4 regions of the Paenibacillus sp. MER TA 81-3 genome follow, and region 2 is predicted to be linked to each of the others. Evidence: riboswitches for the same ligand, from Rfam matches in the RefSeq annotation. Region 2 holds a riboswitch; each other region holds the start of a gene.
What was found. A riboswitch is a leader RNA that binds a small molecule or an ion and turns the genes downstream of it on or off. The one in region 2 is predicted to bind cyclic di-GMP.
Positions count from the first base shown of each region.

Region 1: it holds a riboswitch for cyclic di-GMP, as region 2 does, so the genes downstream of both, M3650_RS10755 (CAP domain-containing protein) here and M3650_RS23460 (4'-phosphopantetheinyl transferase family protein) in region 2, are expected to answer to the same signal.
Region 3: it holds a riboswitch for cyclic di-GMP, as region 2 does, so the genes downstream of both, M3650_RS20420 (VWA domain-containing protein) here and M3650_RS23460 (4'-phosphopantetheinyl transferase family protein) in region 2, are expected to answer to the same signal.
Region 4: it holds a riboswitch for cyclic di-GMP, as region 2 does, so the genes downstream of both, ggt (gamma-glutamyltransferase) here and M3650_RS23460 (4'-phosphopantetheinyl transferase family protein) in region 2, are expected to answer to the same signal.

Region 1 covers NZ_JAMAWB010000006.1:258,806-264,163, reverse strand. The annotation lists gene M3650_RS10760 (SdrD B-like domain-containing protein) at 1-2,746, shown strand, start outside; cyclic di-GMP riboswitch class I at 2,854-2,945, shown strand; gene M3650_RS10755 (CAP domain-containing protein) at 3,227-4,315, shown strand; gene M3650_RS10750 (class D sortase) at 4,430-5,098, opposite strand; gene M3650_RS10745 (MBL fold metallo-hydrolase) at 5,225-5,358, opposite strand, start outside.
Region 2 covers NZ_JAMAWB010000019.1:97,980-103,337, reverse strand. The annotation lists gene M3650_RS23470 (transposase) at 1-398, shown strand, start outside; gene M3650_RS23465 (helix-turn-helix domain-containing protein) at 1,351-1,863, opposite strand; cyclic di-GMP riboswitch class I at 1,973-2,062, shown strand; gene M3650_RS23460 (4'-phosphopantetheinyl transferase family protein) at 2,150-2,860, shown strand; gene M3650_RS23455 (non-ribosomal peptide synthetase) at 2,885-5,358, shown strand, end outside.
Region 3 covers NZ_JAMAWB010000015.1:176-5,533, reverse strand. The annotation lists gene M3650_RS20440 (sugar phosphate isomerase/epimerase family protein) at 247-642, shown strand; partial or broken gene M3650_RS20435 (Gfo/Idh/MocA family oxidoreductase) at 667-933, shown strand; gene M3650_RS32715 (Gfo/Idh/MocA family oxidoreductase) at 929-1,111, shown strand; gene M3650_RS20430 (MFS transporter) at 1,284-1,862, shown strand; gene M3650_RS32710 (hypothetical protein) at 1,834-1,899, shown strand; gene M3650_RS20425 (GGDEF domain-containing protein) at 1,987-2,574, opposite strand; cyclic di-GMP riboswitch class I at 3,094-3,182, shown strand; partial or broken gene M3650_RS20420 (VWA domain-containing protein) at 3,331-5,358, shown strand, end outside.
Region 4 covers NZ_JAMAWB010000038.1:26,283-31,640, forward strand. The annotation lists gene M3650_RS30675 (arylsulfatase regulator) at 1-268, opposite strand, end outside; gene M3650_RS30680 (helix-turn-helix domain-containing protein) at 358-765, shown strand; gene M3650_RS30685 (helix-turn-helix domain-containing protein) at 1,075-1,437, shown strand; gene M3650_RS30690 (hypothetical protein) at 1,939-2,097, shown strand; cyclic di-GMP riboswitch class I at 2,737-2,829, shown strand; gene ggt (gamma-glutamyltransferase) at 2,929-4,644, shown strand; gene M3650_RS30700 (methyl-accepting chemotaxis protein) at 4,748-5,358, shown strand, end outside.

The DNA.
Region 1 (5,358 bases), on a different contig from region 2:
AATCAAGGCTCTCGCCGTTGCCGAACGTCCGTTCATTCAAGTGGAGAAATATGCTAATGGCTCCTCATTCAAGCCAGGCGACAAAGTCACGTATACACTCAAAGTGACGAATAAAAGCCCGAACGGCGTACCTTTTAAAGATCCGATCGTATCTGACTTGCTGCCGCGAGAGCTGGAGTATGTAGAAAGTTCTTGGAAGTTGGATATGGAAAAAAGCGCTGTGCCAACTCCAGATTTCAAACGAGAAGATCTCAACAGCCAAGGAAGCAAGCTCATTTGGACGTGGGGTCCAGACACCTTTACTCTGGAGCCGAACAAGACGCTCATCATTACATTCGACGCCAATGTGAGCACAGGCGTAACGACAGGCGCGATCGATAATGAAGTGGAAGTTACATCGGCAACGCAAACTTATGTGAACAGCTTCCCTAAAAACTTTGACAACCAAAAGTTCAAAGATGGCAAATGGTACGTCTATAGCAATGTAACAATCAACGTTAATTCGGCTACCAATCTTGAAGCGGTGAAGTATGTGCAAGGCGATCTGGACAACGGACAATGGTCCAAATATCCGGCTATAGGAACCGTCTCATCCGGTGGCAAAATCAACTACAAGCTGGAAGTAAAAAACTCCGGTACTGTTGACGTAAAAAAGGTAACGATCGTTGATGTTCTTCCGCGTAAAGGCGATATCGGCGTAATTGACAGATCACCGCGTGACAGCAAGTGGAGCCCTATTTTAACAGAGGCGATTAAGTACGAGAATGTGGACGTCTACTACAGTACAAGTAACAATGTATCCATGACGACGGGCTCGTGGAGCACCGAACCGCCGCAAGATCTGACGACGGTAAAAGCTCTGAAATTCGTGTTTGCGCAGCAAACTGCTTTAAAACCTGGGGAAACGAAAGTGCTGGAATGGACGATGCGGTCGCCTGTTGGGGCACCGGTCGGAGATGAGGAGATCGCATGGAATTCTTTCGGCTTTACGGCTTCACGGACCGACACAAATACCGACCTGTTGCCAGCCGAACCGCTCAAGGTAGGAATTAAAATCAAGAATAGTCCGAAGGCTGAGATCGGCAATTATGTTTGGTTTGACAAAGACGGCACCGGAATTCAGACGAATGATTCCCATTTAGGCGTCAACGGCGTCAAAGTAGAATTATATGACGCCGTCAGTAAGGAACTTCTGGAAGCCACGTTGACAGGTGACGATCATAAAGGGAACCCAGGCTACTATCTGTTTACAGGACTAGATAAAGGTAAATATTTCGTTAAATTCCATCTTCCAGAAGAGTATACGGGGTTCACTAAACAAGGTGCAGGCGATGACAGGAACCTTGATTCCGACGCCAAGCCAGAAGGCACGACGGACATCATTGAGCTCAATAGAGGCGATAAACGCCATGACATCGATGCCGGATTAGTAAAGAGAAAACTCCCGCCTAACCCTGAACCGAAAAAGGGAGCAATCGGAAAATATGTCTGGTTTGATACGAACGGCAATGGAATTCAGGACGATGGGGATACTGGCATCAACGGTGTTACCGTGGAGTTGTACAACAATGAAGGCAACAAGAAGCTCACTTCCACAGTGACCCGCTCCGTATACTACAGTACAGTCACGAATTCGGTGTATGATCCTACAGTAACGGGTTCTGTGTATGATCCGACTGTGACAGACTATGTATACAGACCAGGATATTATCTCTTCGACAATTTGGATGCAGGCGATTATAAGGTCAAATTCATTGCACCGGACAGTTATACCTTCACTTTGAAAGGCGAAGGCAAAGATCGGGTACGCGATTCCAATGCTGATGCCAACGGTTGGACAGATGTCATAGCTCTTGCACAAGGTGAGCATAACATGACAATCGATGCGGGACTGGTTCGCGACCCGGTAGACCCTGTAGATCCGGTAGATCCAGTTGAACCTAATAAAGGTTCCATCGGTAATTACGTCTGGTTCGATACGAACCGCAATGGGATTCAGGACGACGAGGATACTGGCATGAACGGCATTACCATACAACTGTACGATACTAACGGCACATGGTTAAGATCAACGGTGACAGAAACGGTATATAAAGACACAGTTACCGGCGCAGTGTACGAATCAGGCAAACCTGGATACTATCTCTTCGATAACTTGGATGCAGGCGTGTATAAACTTAGATTCATTGCACCGGGCGGTTACAACTTCACTGTGAAAGGCGCGGGCAACGATAGAGCGCTTGATTCCGACGCTTATATGGACGGGTGGACTGATGTCGTCACTCTCGCCCAAGGTGAGCATAACATGACAATCGATGCGGGACTCGTTCGCAAACCGTCGGAACCAGGCCCAGATCCCGATCCTGATCGGTCAGGCGGGTCAGATAGTTCAGGCAATTCCGGAGGAGGTTCATCTTCAACGAATCCAACGACGGAGCCTGATAGACCGTCTGAGCCATCTAATCCGGATTCAGAACGAGATGAACCTTCCGATGTCAATTATCCAGGAGACAACACTGAAGGAGAACAAGATGAAAATAACGATGACGCTAATGATACCGAGATAGATGGCGATACCGACTCCAAGCCAATAACGGATGAACAGCCAAAATCCAAACCAAAAAATATGGATACGCTGCCTCAAACAGGCGAAGAATCCCCTGTTACACCTGTCATCGGTGTCATCTTATGCACGTTAGCTCTCGTCGCATGGTTAGCACGAAAAAAATTGTTCGCGCAAAGCTAACCAAATAGCCGTCAAGGAAAGATGCCTCACGGCTTGTAACTGCCCAAAATAGTATGTACAACCTTTTCTGATTCATATATAGTGTAAATAGTTACATTGATATTCGAAATGGATAACGGCAAACTCTAGCGAAAGCAGAGGACGCAAAGCCACGGGTCTAATGCATGTGTATACATGCGATGACAGCCGGGTTGCCCTAATTGCGACATTTGTCGTCGCGCTTATTTGAGCGCCGCCGTTAGGGCGGCGCTTTTTGTCGTCGCCCTAACATACCGTTATTCATCTCATTCAAGCATAAATCTTAAAAGTGCGTGTTCAAAAAGGCCGGTTGTCAGCACCGAGAAGGTTGCAGGAACTCGAAGCGTATGCTTCCGAAGCGAGTTTTGCTCCGCAAAATTTGTAAGGAGCAGCGCAGTGTAGGCGAGACTACATGAGCAGCGGACTTTTTGAACAACCTCTAAAAGAATGGGAGATGGTATTATGTCGAAACGTGTTGTTTCAATATTAGGCACTAATAACGCTGTGGTATACAGACGACAGCATTATACACAACGAGGAAAGTGGTATGTACCCTTATTCGTCACCATTATGATTGCGGCCTTGTTCTGTTCCTCTCAATCAGCACATGCAGCCAATGAACATCCCGCGACTGCATCAAGCGGCTCATCTGACCATTATACCCAGATGATTGTGAAGTCAAGTTCGAAGAACCAAACTGATTTCATTGTGCAAGGCGTATCCATCGGCATGAGCGAACAAGCTTTGATTGATGTGTTAGGAGAACCAGCCCGCAAAGATGTAAGCGAATACGGCTTTGAATGGTTTATCTACAATCACAATTATAAGCGGTACTTGCAAGTCGGCGTAAATAACAGCAAAGTAGTAGCTCTCTACACGAACGCCCAAGATTGGACATCCGCGAGCGGCATTCAATTTGGTTCGACGAAATCAGAGGTGGAAGCTGCACTCGGCCCCGCACTCACCAAGATAAAAAAAGGGAACACCAATTATAATTACAAAGACAACGGCGGCAAGCTGAGCATTCATCGAGTTGGCGACCTGTATGCAACCGTATTTTACGATTTGAACCAGCAGGGCACGGTTACGGCGATTCAGCTTATCGCTGCGGAAACGGAATTAGCGTTTAAAGGATACTACGGTACGCCTAGTGAACGCTTGCGTGAAAGCTTTGAACGGGAAGTGTTCGATCTGACCAATGCTATCCGCGTGCGCTACGGCAAGGAACCATACGAGTGGAACGATGTTATTGCGGATACAGCACGCAAACATAGCACAGATATGAAGAGCAGAAATTTTTTCAACCATAACGACCCTGACGGAAAAACACCTTTCGATCGGATCAAAAAGGACGGCATCACTTACAAAGTGGCTGGAGAAAACATTGCAGCCGGCCAGACAAGTGCCATCTTTGTCCACGAGGACTGGATGAACTCTAGCAAGCACCGCAAAAATATAATGGGGGAATATGAACAACTGGGCGTCGGGATATCCTTCGGGGGCAAATCAAATGTATTCTACACGCAAAACTTTTATACTCCAAATCTTTGACGCCACGCTCCGGACAAGCATGTTACGGACAAGCACGCACAGCCGCCGCATGAATAAGATGTGGCGGCTTTCATTGCAGCTTTCCGCCCAACTTTAAGTGCGTAATCAAAAGGGTCACTTTTCAGCACCGAGAAGGGCCTTAATAATGAGCCGATGTGTCGGATTATCCATCGGTTCGCAAGTAATCAGCGTCAATTGCTTGTCATCCTTGTTCTGATCAAGCACGGACAAGTCTTCCGGTTCGACTATAAACTTCTTATTCACCTTGTATACATAAGTGTTGTTCGTCGTTTCGATCTTAATTTCATCGCCGGCTTCGAGTTCGTCAAGCCGATTGAAGTGCCGTCCGAATGTTTGGCTGCGGTGACTCGCTAGAACGAAGTTCCCCGTTGTGCCCGGCGTGCGATTCGGCACTACGACCCCACTTCCATGCTTCAACGACTGTGCTGTGGCTCCCGCAAGCATCGGCTCCCGCAAATCGATTTTCTCAATCGAGATGGCGCCGTATAAAGGTATGCCGTCTATCATCACTTCAGGATCTGGATCCGATTCTGCAGTTCGTACATCAGATGTAGGGAGGGATGCTTTAGAGAGTAGAGGCTGTGCCAAGTTATCCGCGTAAGAGCTTTCCTTCGGAATAGCGTCCCATTCGGTCAGCAAATGCAACTCTCGCTGTTGTTCCACATACTGCACCCACTTGGGATAAAAGATTAATATTAAACCGACAAGCAGCAACGTGAGTGCAGCTACGTTCCATATTTTCATTTTGACGCGTGTGTTCATGGCAAGGATTGCACTCCTTTTCCCCATTAAAGTGCGTGATCACAAGTGGACTTTTTGAACAAACTCTTAAAGTATGATCTTATTATGTTTACGCAATTGGCGCTATTCTGATTCGGATGCAACACGCTATCTGTCGGATGTTGTTGTCCATTGCCATGTATGCAGCGGTTGCAGCTTCTGCGCCAGCCCCCGACGCTCCAACTCCAGCAGATGAGCGAGCATCTCCCCCATAGCGAACCGGAACTGATGCACCGTCAATC
Region 2 (5,358 bases):
CGGGCGAACTCAAGATGAAGCTAGTGGAGCCAACTCACCACTCGAACAAGTTGCTGCTCCGCTCTGACTGCGAACACTTCGCTGATCTGCATGTTGCTAAGACTGCTACCGAGACATCCATCATCCGACACAATTTCCAGGTTCGCCGCAACAGTCCTTTATATCAATCCTTCAAACTGGCGTGGCGCTGGATGAACGACACATTTCACGGGATAGGCGCCAAATATCTTCAGGCATACCTGGATGAATTTTGCTTTCGATTCAATACATCTCTCCAACATACGTCCGCTTGGGAGCAACTATTGTACTTATGCGTGGCTGTGCTTTCCCCTTCCTCAGCTGCTTCTTGCACCCGATTTGAGGAGCCCTTAGTTTCAGGCATACAAATAGCAGCATGACATATTTGATTGCGTCGCACCTTGAACGAGTCGTTATTGCGAAACGTGTTACACCTCATTAGTTTATTCCGTTTCAACTGCGGCTGTTTGAGAGTTCTGGCAGTATTTCTAGCACTGTCCCAGTTGTCGATGATTGAGCGTCTTGGCAGTATTTCTAGTACCGTCCCAGTTGTCGATGATTGAGCGTCTTGGCAGTATTACTAGCACCGTTCCGGTTGTCGATGATTGAGCGTCCTGGCAGTATTTCTAGCACAGTTCCTCTTGTGACTGTTTGACGGTTTTAGTTGTGACTTTTTCACGGTTCCGCTCGTTACTCCTTCGGCGTTCTTTATGTTGAAAATCTTTTTCTGAAATATTCATCTTATGTTGTAGCTCTCAAGTTTTTACTTTTCGGAAAATGAAAAGGTGCTGCTATAATCAAGCACAAGCGCTGGTATCGCCATGTATCAACTTAATGTAGTTTCTGAACTAAGGGGAGAGTGGAGCTAAGTGCTAAAAGAAAGGATCCTACTATGAACGTAATACCTGAAGGATTACAGCGTTTCAAGCGTAGTCTGTAGGCCCGCATTATAGACCGTAGACTGCATTCCGTAGACCGTAGACCCGCATTCCGTAGACTGTATACCGTGGAACGTAGTGTTCAGGTCTAGGGTGCAGCAGCACCAAATGGAATAGGTAAATGGTAGGATAGGAAAATAAGACCGTCTGCTTCAGAGAGGCGGTCTTGTTTCTGTTCTGGAAAAGGGCGGAAACGTTAGTGTTCACATTTTTATCACATTATCGCTATCGCTCATGAAAACAACATGGAACTGGATAATTGTTCTGCTCCAAAGCGCATTGTATCGCACAAAAAAACTTAAAATAACCGAAAATTCATCATTTTTTGACATAAGTTGATTTGCATTGTCGAAAAATCGAAAGTAAAATGAAGGTAGGCGTTTAAGTTTTCATCTTAACGTTCCGATGTATTATATGGGTCTTGAGTTGGATGTTCTATCTGTTTCTCAAGTTTATAACCATGTTTTGTATACTTTAGACCTAATCGACGCAGCATGTCGCGAATGCCAGTGCGTGACATTTCAAGATGAAATTCTGACTGCAGCAAGGCATGAATATCGCGCATGCTCCAATGAGAAGCCCCTTGAGCAAAAGGCGAAGGAGTGGAGACGATACGACGAATCAATTCTCGTTCCTGCTCCTGGGACAGCAACCTTGGTTTGCCTGGAGCGAGGCTGCGGGCAAGTAAATGCTCCATGCCACCTTCGTTGAACAGTTTGACATAAACGGATACGGATTGGCGATGGATGCCCAACTGCACGGCTACGTCTTTGGCGAAAGCACCGGACATGATGAGTTGGATGGCCCGCACTCGATTGGCGAGTTGAACATCGTCTAAGCTGGAAGCCAGTTGTTCTAGTGTTGGCTCGTCCCAGCCATGATTGTTGGAGATAGATAGTTTTTTCATCATACTCACTCACTTGAGATTTTATTTTAGTATAGGTCTTCATGAACAAAGGTATTCATTTCCAGTGGGTGGATGTGTAAACAAATACGTATGAAAACCGAAATATATAACTTGATAAAGGCAAACTTATCGAAAGGTAAGGACGCAAAGCCTCGGGCCTAACATCCAGCAAGCGGATTATGGCGGCCGGGTTGCCATTCTATGTTGCGGTACATCAACATTTATTTGGTGACGAGGCTATTGGGGACAATAGTCTTTTTTTTGCGTTTAGAGGATGAATCGGATTATGAATATTGTCATGTTGAAATTGGAGGGTGGTTCTCCTCACGATAAGATGAACCGGCTGATTGACAGACTAATCCCGCATATTACTCCTGAAAAATACAAAAGACTGGACAGGCTCCGTAAGCATAAGGAGCGGCAGCGCTTGGTCGTCGCGGATATTCTGGTCCGCAGTCTGCTTTGTCGAAAATTGGGACAGCGAAACGATGAGCTTTTTTTTCGCACCAATGAATACGGCAAGCCCTATCTTAAAGGGAATCCCGTTTATTTCAACGTCTCCCATTCAGGAAATATCGTCGTGGCTGCGGTTGATAACGCGCCAATCGGAATTGATATCGAACGAATGAGAGAGTGGGATATGGATGTGGCTCGTCTTATATGCGCGCCGCGCGAGTGGGATATGCTCACATGTACAGACGGTGATCGCGCGCGCCAGGAACGGTTCTTCACCATTTGGACGGCGAAAGAGAGCTGTCTCAAGGCGATCGGAACGGGGTTCGGCATGCTTCCGAGCTTGCTCGAAATCGTGACAGAAACCGCTGCTGTACCGCATAGCGATCCTGTATGGAGTGTTGACGATTACTATGTAAAACAATACTCCGGGGTTGAAGCAGGCTATAGTATGGCGGTTTGTGCACAGCATGCAGAGTTCGCCGAGCAAGTAGAATACATAACAGTGGAACAATTGACTCATCGATTTATGATTTATCGTTGAACGAGATAAAGGAGTGGACATAGATTGGCTTCAATTCAATTGACAGTGGAAAAGTTGGTCGGACACGACGCACATTCTTTTGAGCTGCCGGCGGATACGGTACGCCTCTTGACCGAGCGTTCGAGCGAGCATTCCGTCAAGCTGGAATCCGTTATTTGCGGGGCTTGGGCTGCACTGCTTTCTCGGTTTTACAACTCGGAACAAGTGGCCCTTCATGTTGTGGGATCGGAGAACGGCAAAGGCGCTCATACCATAGTTAGCCAGAGCGACGTAACGATAGCTGGCATCGTGAGCATTCATGACAGTCTGTCGTCCTGCGCTGACACAGTGAGCGTGACTTGCTCAGCAGCATTAGAGGACAGTGGCGTTGCGACTTATTGCTGGTGCGGCGCCGGAATCTGTCCCGAGCTTCCGAAGGACCAAGACGTAAGCGGGCTGCACGGCAGATTTCAATATGCTGGCGCAGATGGTGTGACATCACCGATATTTACGATTTATTATGAACAAAATCACTTCCAGCAAACGACGATAGAACGGTTGGCGGTCTACTTCCTGCAGCTCCTTCAAGAGGCGGCACGGCATCCGCAGAAAACAATCGGCGAGTTGGAAATGCTGACGGAACAAGATAAGCGACAGTTGATTCATGATATGAACCGGACTCAAGTGGAATATCCGAAGACTTTCACGGTACAGGCACTGTTCGAACAGCAGGTGCTTCAAGCTCCAGACCGAGTTGCTGTTGTGGAAGACGAGCGGGAGCTCACATACCGGGAATTGAACAAAAAGGCGAATCAATTAGCCCGCCGTCTGCGGAAGCAGGGGGTGACCCGCGAGCAAACCGTCGGTATTATGGCAGAGCGAACCGCGGAAATGGTCATAGGGATACTAGCGATTTTAAAAGCAGGAGGAACTTATGTCCCTCTAGATCCCGATCACCCGCAGGACCGCATTCAATACGTATTGGAGGACAGCGGCACTCGATTGGTACTGACGAGCCGGTTAGCGGCCGATTATTTACCCGGTGCAATCGAACGCGTCATCATCGACGACCCGGATCTTGCCACTGAACTGGAGGATAATCTGTCCCCTGTCAATCAGCCGGAGGATCTTATCTATATCATTTACACATCAGGCTCGACGGGCCGGCCGAAAGGTGTGATGGTAACGCACCGTAATGTCATCCGGCTGGTCAAACATACGAACTATGTGAAGTTCGGCCAAGACGATCGCATTTTGCAGACGGGATCGCTGGTGTTCGATGCATCGACCTTTGAAATCTGGGGCTCGCTCTTGAACGGATTGGGACTGGTGTTGGTTGATAAAACGACGATATTGGATGCAGAGCAGTTGGAACAAGCCATTATCCGTCACGACGTGACGATTATGTTCCTGACGACGGCGCTGTTCATTCAATTGGTGGACCGCAACCCGCGCATATTCGCTCCGCTCCGCCAACTGCTAGTCGGTGGAGAACTGATGTCGCCGAAGCATTTCTACCGCGCGGCGAAAGAGTGTGCGCCAATCGCGATATCCAATATTTACGGTCCGACCGAGAATACGACCTTTTCCACCTCTTTCGAGCTAAAGCACGAGGTGGATGGGACGATACCCATCGGTACACCGATTACGAACTCGACTGCCTATGTCGTGAATGAGTACGGCAAGCTGCAGCCAATAGGGGCGGTAGGCGAGCTGTGGGTCGGCGGCGAGGGCGTTGCGCGCGGCTATTTGAATCAGGAGGAGCTGACCCAGGAGAAGTTCATCGATAGCCCATTCGTGCAAGGGGAACGGATTTATAAGACGGGTGACCTTGTGCGGATGCTGACGAACGGCAGTATTGAATTCGTAGGCCGCAAGGATCACCAAGTGAAGATTCGCGGCTATCGGATGGAGCTCGGTGAGATTGAAGCGCAAATTCATGCTCACGAGCAAGTGACGGAAGCGATTGTCATCGACTTCGAAGAGACTCCGGGTCAGAAGGCGCTTTGCGCCTATATCGTGGCGGAAGGCGGTATGACGGCGGCCGAAATCCGGGAGTATCTGTCACAGCATCTGCCGGAATATATGGTGCCTGCCTATTTCATGTTCCTGGACCGGATGCCGCTTACGATTAACGGCAAGATCGACCGGGCGAAGCTGCCGCAGCCAGAGAAGCGGGAGCGGGCTGCCGCCGGCTATACGGCGCCTGTCAGCGAGACGGAAATCAAGCTCGCGTACATGTGGGAGGAACTGCTCGGCATTGCGCCAATCGGAACGAAGGACCATTTCTTCGAACTGGGAGGGCACTCGTTGAAGATGGCTCAGCTGCAGGCGAAGATTGCGGCCGCATTCCGTGTCACGCTGTCCTTCAAGGAGCTGTTCGCGAATCCGTTCATCGGCAAGCTGGCCGCGCTGATCGATGAGGGCGAAGCAGGACGGTTCGAGGCGATTGAGCCAGCGGAAGCGAAGCCGCATTATCGTCTCGCTCCGGCGCAGACGCGTATGTTCGCGCTGCAGCA
Region 3 (5,358 bases), on a different contig from region 2:
GATGGGGCCTTAGTTTGACCACTTACCGCACGTTATGAACCGTTTGTTGATAACTCCGTTTTTTTCCAAACAATCATAGGCACCCCGTTTCTGGCCCCAATTCAGTTCGTTCTCCCAAAAAGCATTGACGAGTAAAAAAGTGTAATAGCCGGTGAGTTGTTTAAGAAAAACGGACTTCAGCTGTATTACCATAATCATTTTGAAGAGTTCCAGAAATTTGACAATCAATATGTACTAGACATCATCTTGGAAAATACGGCTGAAGATCTCGTAAAAGTTGAATTTGATACGTATTGGGCATTGAGAGGCGGAGTCGATCCTATTGAATATTTGCAGAAGCTGGTGGACCGCTGCGACCTTCTTCATCAGAAAGACTTGCCTGCTGATGTGAAGCCGATGAATTTATTTGAAGTAATCGGTTACGATGCCAATATTGATATGGAATTGATGGTCAAGCTGCACAAAATAGATTATTTCACGGAGGCCGGGCAGGGCATCATGGACATTCCCGTGATTGTGGAAGCGTTTAAAAGTAAACCGGAAGCCAGATACCTGTTTATTGAGCAAGATTGGACGAAAAAGAACCAGCTAGAAAGTGTCGAGATCAGCTATAAATATATCTCTAAGCTATTCCAATCTTAAAGCTGTAAGAAACGGGAGACGAGAATGAGCACATTAAAAATAGGGATTATAGGCTGCGGTGGAATCGCCCATGCAAAGCATTTTCCAGACTTGGCCAAATTGACAGATCTTGCAGAAATGATAGCATTTTGCGACATCATTGAAGAACGTGCCGAAATTGCTGCCAAGCAATATGGTGTTCCAGGGGCGAAGACATATACGGATTATAAACAATTGACACAAGATGTCACCATTGACGTGATTCACGTGTTAACACCGAACAGCTCTCATTCAACCATTACAGTCGATGCTCCCATACTACGGCTCCCAAGAGGTAACCGAGGCGGACCGTGAAGCCAGACAATGGCTCGAGGCTATTATTGAAGATAAAGAACCACTGGTAAAGCCTGAAGAGGCCTATGTCGTGACGACGATTCTGGAGGCTATTTATGAATCTGCCAGAACAGGCAAAGAAGTGATACTGAATTAATAAAATGATCTCGTCCTCTACTTGTATAAGTAGAGGGCGGGATATTCTATCATGCAGAGGCAGCGCAATCCTATCCCTATAATCATAAATGTGAGGGGTTACATCTTATATGGAATCCGGTTTTAAGAAGGCCATGCAATTACGGTAGGGATTAATGAAGGAGGTTCACCTCATGGGAAACCAGGTTTCATGGAAAGAACGAATTAGTTACGGCCTCGGGGATACGGCTTCCAACCTCGTCTTTCAGATGATTACGATGTACTTGATGTTCGTCTATACAGATGTGTACGGATTGAATGTGGCAGCAATCGGCACATTGTTCTTAGTGGCGCGGATAATCGATGCCTTCGATAGTCCGATCATCGGGGTGCTGATCGACCGCACCAACACGAAGTGGGGTAAATCGAGGCCTTATTTTCTCTGGCTCGCGGTACCGTTTGCCATCGTTGCGGTGCTGACGTTCATGACACCGGACTTCGGCGACACGGGCAAACTTGTATACGCTCACATTACTTACATTACACTCGGTATTTTGTATGCGGCAATTAATCTGCCGTTGACATCGCTCTTGCCGAGCATGACGAGCAACTCGCAGGAACGTACGGTCGTCAACTCGGTCCGGATGATATTCGGTCAACTGGGCGGCTTGGTAGTGGTTGGCATTGCGTTAATGTCGATGCTGTCGTATAGGCAATGTCGGTATTGGATTTACAGCAGGCCTCTTGTTCACGATGCTGGCAGATACGGTTGACTACGGTGAATGGAAGTCCGGCGTCAGAGCCCAATGATTGGCGAACTGGAAGCGAAGCGTCAAGGCGGCGCAACCGCGATTCAAGCTTAATGAGCCTATTGGGGTTGTGTGGCTTGATGAGAGATTACCTTTTTGCAGATTGAAGCTGAATGAGTGTTTGGGTTATACGTTCTGTTGTGTGGCGTGATTGCTTTTTGTGATGGTACATTCTGCAGTCTGCTATCGAGATGAGATCATACAGATGCTCTCCCTCATCCGGGTATACGGCATGACCGAATGAGCAAGATACCTGTACGGTTTTGTCGTCAATACAGCCATGAATAGTGCGCTGAAGGTGATTCTGCAGCAGCTTCATACCTGATTCATCTGTGCAGGGGATGATTAACAAAAATTCGTCCCCTCCCCATCTAGCAACGTAGCCGCTTCTGCGAACGACGGAGCTAAGTGTTCTGGCTACCTGCCGTAATATGCGATCTCCGATATTGTGACCGAGCCGATCATTAATTGACTTGAAGTTATCAACATCGATTAGAAAGATATATAATTTTTCTAGTCGTTTGTCTGCTGTATTTTGCAGTCCCGGGAACGCATCCATGATATATCTGCGGTTATAAATATCTGTGAGTGCATCCTTCTCGGAGTCATGGACCGCCATATCATAACGTTTTCCTAATCGCCATCCCAAAAAAGCAAAAAGAATAATGGTGGACATGTAAAGTTCTTCACCGTAATCGTCGAAGAAGTAATTATAATTATAAAAACAGAATGACGTTGCCACTATAATCAATACTAGTATGATTCTTCCTTTATATTTCACCATGTCATAACATTCTCCCCATAAATTGAATGATATTTCTCCACGAAAATAACAAGCTATCCGCATCTAAGAGAAGCAGCAGGGCGGAACACGTTTATCAGCCTTTATACTAATCAACCGGAAGAATAAAGAAAATCATCCACCGGTGGAGATGAGGGGTGGATTTATTCCGTAACTGCTTGACGTATCTGGTTCGATAGTATTACGATAGCGACATCTGATTGAGGTGCTCTTTATAGTTCTATTACGAGGAGTGATGCCCGTTTTGGAGCGAGGGATTGAGGTTAGAGTGGGCATGAAAAATTTTTCATAACCCCATTGACAAAAAGGTACTCGTGAAATATATTGAGCTTGTTAGTTCTTAAATACTAGGTTTAGAGGCTTATTTTCGATTCATAGTTAGTTGCTGTTTACAATATAATACGGCACACTAATCGAAAGATTAGGTCGCAAAGCTTTGGAGTCTAATAGTCGCTCTGACTAATGATCGTCCGGCTGCATTTAACAATTATGTTAATGTAGCCGGGCTTTTTTATTTATGTGGAGTTCTCAACTCAACGGAATTTCCGTTCCGTAGAGCTATATAAATAAGAATGAGGAGGCAAGTAGAAAAGGCAAAGGAGGATTTAAATGAAAAAATGAGGTGGATACATGAAACGTAGATTAAGATTGGCCGTTACATGGTTGTGCATGTTGTCGGTATTTTTCGGGTTTATGCCCAATACCCTTCCAAGCGCAGCGGCAGCCGCGAACTCGGGGGATCTGATTTGGCCTAATCCAGGGGCGGTCAAGCTGACCAAGAGCGCTGAGCCCACCGGGACCAAGGGCGAATGGGAGATTACGCTGACAGCTGAGGGGAAAAACCTCAAATCTGGCGGTTCCGATGTCGTTCTCGTCATTGACAAGTCCGGGAGCATGAACGATAAACAGCGGATGACCAAAGCCAGAGATGCAGCGAATAAGTTTGTTGACAACTTGCTTGTCAAGGATTCTAGGACACGAATAGCCGTCGTTACTTTCAATAAGTCATATCAAGAAGTTTCCGGTTTTAAAGGGACCGACCAAAAGGATGCCTTAAAACAAGCGATTCAAGGTATTAAAGCAGACGGCGGGACGAATATACAAGCAGGCCTTCTCCGTGCCCGCACGTTGTTGGAGAGCAGCACTGCTCAGAACAAGGTCGTTGTGCTGTTAAGTGATGGCGAACCTACATACAGTTACAAGGCTTCTACTGCAGCCAATCATACATGGCCTGGCGGGAAATACAATTTTATCCTTTCGAATTTCAACTACAACAACGTTATTGGATCAGGCTCAAGTTATGGATTAGGGCGGTACGAGTATGGACTCGATTACGACTGGTGGAATGGATACAAGTGGAACATCAGAGATAATGGCATTGGTACAATTTCTGAAGCCAGGCACGTTATTGATTCCGGCGTTAACATCTATTCCATAGGTCTTGATGTCGGCAGTAACAGTAATGCCACCTATGTCCTGACCAACAGTCAGAATAAGGGCTACTACTCTTCCAACAGTTCGGAGCTTGAGAAAATCTTTGCCGAACTGGCAAGCAAAATTGCCTTTGCGGCCGAGAACGCCCAAGTTACCGATCCAATGGGTGACATGTTCAACCTGAAGATGAAGGGCAGCTCTCTGAGCGAAGAGGATTACAAGGCTTCACAAGGCACGGTGACGTGGAATTCGGCTACGGAGACATTTACGTGGAATGTCGGCAAAATCGTAGAAGGCACCCCGGCGACACTGACCTACAAAGTGTTGATGGATCTGTCGAAGAATCCGGATCCGAGCAAATTGTATCCGACGAATGGCAAGACGACGATGAACTATACGGACGCGAATAGCCAACCCACAGCGAAGGACTTCGAAGTGCCGGAAGTAAGCTTCGGTAAAGGATCCATCCTCGTTAAAGGCTATAAGGTCAATGCCGAGGGAACTCCGGTCAATGCGGATGGAGAAGTCGTCGAGAGGCCAGATTTGGCGGAAGAACTGTACAGCGATTATTTCAAGGTTAACGGGGACAAAGCGCTTGATATAGGTCAGTCGTATTCTGTACCTGCGCCATCGGCTGATAACTATCATTTGAAGGTCGGTACGAATCCTACAAACGTTGATTTGACGCTGAGCAAGCCTTCACAAATCATTTGGTTCGGATTTACAGATGCTCCGAGCAAGTTGACCCTTGTGCATCAAGCCGGAGATAAAGTGTTCGAAAGAAGTGCAGTGGATAAAGCACCGGGGGAATCCGTAGACGTTGGCAGCAAGACTTTCTCTGGGTATCATTTCACGGATGTCGTGGTCAGTGAAGGAAGCGGCTTGAACGTAAGCGATGGTCGTGTAACTGGCGTGATGCCTGGCAAGAATGTAACCATTACATTCAACTATGCCGCCAGTGAGCAAAGCGTAACCGTAAAGTACTATAAAGAAGGAACAACCGAAGAGGTACATCCTTCGAAGAGCTTATCAGGCAAAACGGGCGACACAGTTGAGCTGGTTGCGGAGACCGTAGCGGGATATAGCGTGGTGAAGCCAGACAAAGTGGATTACACGTTCACGGCTGAAGCGAACCAAGAGCATATCTTCTACTATAAAGGAATAACGCAAAAGCTGACCGTGAATTATCTGGAGCAAGGCACGGATAAAGTCCTGGCGGAAGCC
Region 4 (5,358 bases), on a different contig from region 2:
CCGTGTGTGTGATGGTCGATTCTTGGAGGTCGTGAAACACGGTGGGATACTTCTTTTTTAATATGCTGATTCGATGATATGACAGCTGTTGAAGATAACTGCTCTTGTCTTGGTCCATAATTTCGAATCCGTAGTTGAAGTCCCCTTTATGAAGCACAACGATTTGTTCATTCCCAAGCATGTACATCGCCTTAAATTGGTACCATAGGTGTTCATCCCGTTCATTACACAACACGACGTCCTGAACGTTGTGGATTCTAGGTATCACACGATCACCTCGAAGACATATATTACTTCTATAACGTCATAATAACATTTATATATACTAAAAACAACAATAGCATTCATAATGGTGTTTTGATCGCCATAGCTTTCTTATATGCTAAGGATGAGGTGAACGGAATGGCGGACTTGAAAATATTTTTAGGAGATCGGATTCGACAGCTGCGCAAGCTGAAAGGATATACCCAAGCGGATCTCGGGGACAAATGCGGAATGAAAGCATCATACATCGGAGGTGCCGAGCGCGGCAGCATTAATATTTCACTGGATTCGCTAGAGCGGATAATTCGGGCGCTTGACGTAAACATTGAGGAATTCTTCCAGTTCGATACAGCCAACGTAAACGCCGAACGCCTCGGTATCGCCGGCACACTTGAGCTGCATGTGAAGCTGCTTAAGGGCAGGGAGCCAGACGACGTGAAGCTTGTCCATCGCATTGCCAAAGATATGTTAGAGACGTTTGACCGCAGAATGAATACATAATTGAAGGGGCCTGCAAAGCCTCTTTTTTTTGGATTGGCGTGCCCAGAAGCACGCATCTTCTTGCCGGTGAGAGTCCAGTCGCGGGAGGGCCAAGTTCAGCGCTCGGTGATAAGGCTTCCGTGTCGCGACCTTATGTGTACTCTCCCATACAGCCAGGAAGGATACCATCGAGGGTATGAATACCTCGAAGACATATATTACTTCTATATTGACATAATAACATTTATATATAATAAAAACAATAATGGCATTCATAATGGTATTTTGATCGCGATAGCTTTCTTATATGCTTAGGATGAGGTGAACGGAATGGCGGACTTGAAAATATTTTTAGGAGATCGGATTCGACAGCTGCGCAAGTTCAAAGGATATACCCAAGCGGAGCTCGGAGACAAATGTGAAATGAAGGCTTCGTACATCGGAGGTGCCGAGCGCGGCAGCATTAATATTTCGTTGAATTCACTAGAGCGGATGATTCGGGCGCTTGACGTAAGTATTGAGGATTTCTTCGCGTTCGATACAGCCAACGTAGACGCCGAACGTCTCGGTATCGCCGGTACACTTGAGCTGCATGTGAAGCTGCTTAAGGGCAGGGAACCGGACGACGTGAAGCTTGTCCATCGCATTGCCACAGATATGCTCGCGACATTTGACCGCAGAATGAATACATAAAATGGAGTAAGGGGCCCGCAAGGCCTCTTTTTTGTATCGTCTCACTTTCCCCTTCATTCAGATGACAGCTTTTCTTCCTTTTTAATCATGACTGTGATGTTCTGCGGCTTCTATTGTATCTGCTGAGTTTCCAGCGACCAGGTCCAGAAAATGGCCTGCAACTGTACTGGATCCACTGTATGTGCGGCACTCGGTGATAGGCTTATATGCCCTGTCCGTATGTGCACCCTCCCATACAATCAGGAGGGATAACATCGATGCTCATATGTAGATTAATGCTTCTTGCTTTTGTGCGTTTTGAGCTGCTGTGCTTCTGTCTGTTGGATTTCGTCCAATAGATTGATGAGGTTGTGTGGAGAAAGGAAACTTCCATTGGATACTGTACAGTCAAATGACCTAATATTCGGCTGCTTCACCGGACTAGGACTGATTTCATTGGAGGTTTTCCAGTGGATTGCACCATTTCCGCTTAACATGTGAATTTCCATTGGATGTTTTCCAATGGCAGTGCTGCTTCAATACGCTTGGTCACCGATAAGCAGCGCTCGGCTGCTACACTGCCCAAAGCTTGGCAACGCGCGCGGTCCCGAAGCGCTCGTTGTGGCAGCTGGAGCGAGTCTGAACCCCTATGGTTCCGTTGCACTCGTGAAATGCACGTGATTCGACGTATTGCAGATATGTTGTGCACGACTGAGTGTATTGCAAGGAATTAGTGTTGTTGTGCACGACTTGGACATATTGATTTATTGTGCTCAATTGGACTTTGGGGCTCTTGCAAAAGGCTTGAGGCAGTACTGTGAAGCGGTACTCGGTGAGAAGGCTTATGAGCCCTGTCCTTACCCTGCCCTTATGTGCACTCTCCCATATAATCAGGAGTGATAACGTCGAGGAAAAGGTACACGTAATATCATACACAAATGACATGACACAGGAGGGATATGTTACGGAAAAGACAGACGGTCATATCTTGCGCGAACGGCATGACGTAAGCCAATGAGGAGAGTGAGCCGACCGCATAAAAGGAGCCGCTTCCTCCTGATGGAAGGGGAGAATGAAGCAAAGGAGCGGTTGAAGCGAATCACTGTCGTCTGATGCCACTGCACGAACGGAACATTTCGTTACTGATCACAACTCGTGATATATGACAATCTTGGAAATGTGAGGCATGCAATATACATAATTTCACTGCAATAACCGATAAATGATAGTGAAGGAGCGGCCGCTTCTGAGTGATAGGTTTCGAAGAAGAAGATAATTTTCAATTATGTATATGAATATATGAAAAAATAAGCATGTAATAACAGAAAAAGGCACACCGTTCGAGAGAATGTGCCGCAAAGCTACAGGGGCTAATGTCTTCCTTCCGGCAGACGATGCCAGCCTGTTGCCTGCCATCCTGATTCTTATGATGAAGAAGGTGACAATGGGGGCGCCTTTTTTTATTTTCTTGATTCTACAATATGCACACGATGGAAGGAGAATGACGTAATCATGCGGTTTACTTTTAAAAAGTGGTCTATGTTGCTAATGTCTTGTCTGCTTTTTGTGACTTCCTTCTCAGCAGCCGGTGCAGCCAACCGTCCGACGACGATGGCTCAGAACGGAATGGTAACTACGCCTCACTATTTGGCATCCGCGGCGGCTCTGCAAGCGCTTGAGGATGGGGGCAACGCCGTGGAAGCCGCCATTGCGGCCGCATCCACGCTCGCCGTCGTCTACCCGCACTATACGAGCATTGGCGGAGACAGCTTCTGGCTGATCTACAACGCCAAGACGAAAGAAGTCAAGGCGCTGAACGCGAGCGGGCGATCGGGAGAGAACGTCACCATCGATTTTTATAAAAATAAAGGGTATGACAAAATCCCATCGCGCGGATATCTTGCGGCCAACACTGTGCCGGGGGCGGTATCTGGCTGGGGAGAAGCTTATGAATATGCTAAAAAATCGATGGACCGCCATTTGCCATGGGACAAAGTGCTGGAACGGGCCATTGGATATGCGGAAAATGGCTACCCGGTAACGCCGAATCAGGAGTACTGGACGAAGCTGAATCTAGATACAAGCGACAAGGAATTGAAAAACCTGCAGCGCTTCGAAAGCTTCCGTGACACCTTCCTGAAGCCGAACGGGGAAGCTTATAAACCAGGTGAAGTCATGGTGCAGAAGGACTTGGCCAAGACATTGCAGACAATTGCGAACAAAGGGGCAGACGCCTTCTATAAAGGTGAAATCGCCGATAAAATCGTCAAGGACATTCAGGAAAATGGCGGAGTGCTGACGAAGAAGGATTTTGCCGAGCACAAAGCGGATTGGGTGAAGCCGATTTCTGTCGATTACCGCGGATATACAGCGTACAACGTTCCGCCGAACTCGCAGGGCATGGCGTCATTGTCTATCCTCAACATTTTGAACAACTTTGATGTGAAGAGTATGGGGGAAGGCACGGCCGATTATTACCATGTTATCGTGGAGGCTACCAAGCAGGCATTTGCCGATCGAGACAAGTGGCTGACTGACCCTGATTTCGTTGATATTCCGCTTGACCAGCTGTTGTCTAAGCAGCATGGCCAAGACATGGCTGCCCGCATTGATATGAAGAAAGCGGCAGAATCCGTCAAGCCGCTCGATCCAAAAGGGGATACGGTATGGCTTGGCTTCGTGGATAAGGACGGCAACGCCGTATCTTTGATTCAGAGCCATTACTTTGACTACGGTGCAGGCGTCGTCGCTAAGGACACCGGCGTTATTTTGCAAAATCGGGGCAGCTTCTTCTCCTTGGACCCGAACCATATTAACAAGCTGGAACCGAAAAAGCGCACGTTCCATACGTTGAATCCGGCGATGCTCTTAAAAGGAAATAAGCCATATGTGCTGTACGGCACGCAGGGCGGCGAAGGGCAACCGCAGACACAGACGGCGCTTATTACGCGAATTGTCGACTTCGGATTTACAGTGCAGGATGCGATCGAAGCGCCGAGATGGCTGCATGGACGCAACTGGGGATCCTCGTCGAACGATCTGAAGATGGAAGGACGCGTTCCGCAGGCGGTACGGGATGAACTCGTGAAGCGCGGCCATCCGGTGCAGCCGATTGCCGAATACACGGATACGGTTGGCCAATCAGGTGTCATCCTGATTAATCCGGACACCAACGTCAAATTCGGCGGTGCCGATCCGCGGGGCGAAGGAGCGGCGCTAGGCTATTAATTAAATGGATGTGTGAGACGGAAGACTGCCGGGCAGGTACCGGCAGTCTGCTGCCGTCGCAACGCAATGACGGCGCTAGAGGTAGGAAATGGAGATGAAACCGATGGGAAAGTTGGAACCGTTTCTCAACAAAGCGATGGCTAGAAACGGGTTGTTATCACGGTTTACCGGGAAGCTGGGAAATAAGCTGGCGGCGTGGTTTCTCATCGTCGCATTAATTCCGCTGCTGCTTACATCCCTGTATTTATATCAGTTCAGTTCGAAGCAGTTGGTAGACAAACAAACAGAATCATACGTGAAATTAGTTACAAGTACGTCGCTTATTATGAATCAATGGTTAACGGAGCGCATGTCGCAAATGGACATTTTGTCCCTCACTACAGACATTCGTTCAACTGACCAAGCGGCGAAGGCTGAGTTTATCCAACAATTTACGAAGAGTGCGAATGTGTTTGACGGCAATACGTATATAGGTTCAGACGGCATCGTAATTGCGGATACGTTCCCAGACAGTGTCGGCATCGACTTGTCTGAGCGTCCATTTTTCCAGAACGGATTGAAAGGCAAATCAAGCTATACCGACGTTATATTGGCGAAGACGACAGGCAAGCGCTCCATTATCGTCGCATCGCCGGTCAAAGGGAAGCAAGAGAACGTCATCGGAGTGCTGACCGGTCTTATTAACTTCGAGGCGTTCGCCGATCGCTTTCTGCA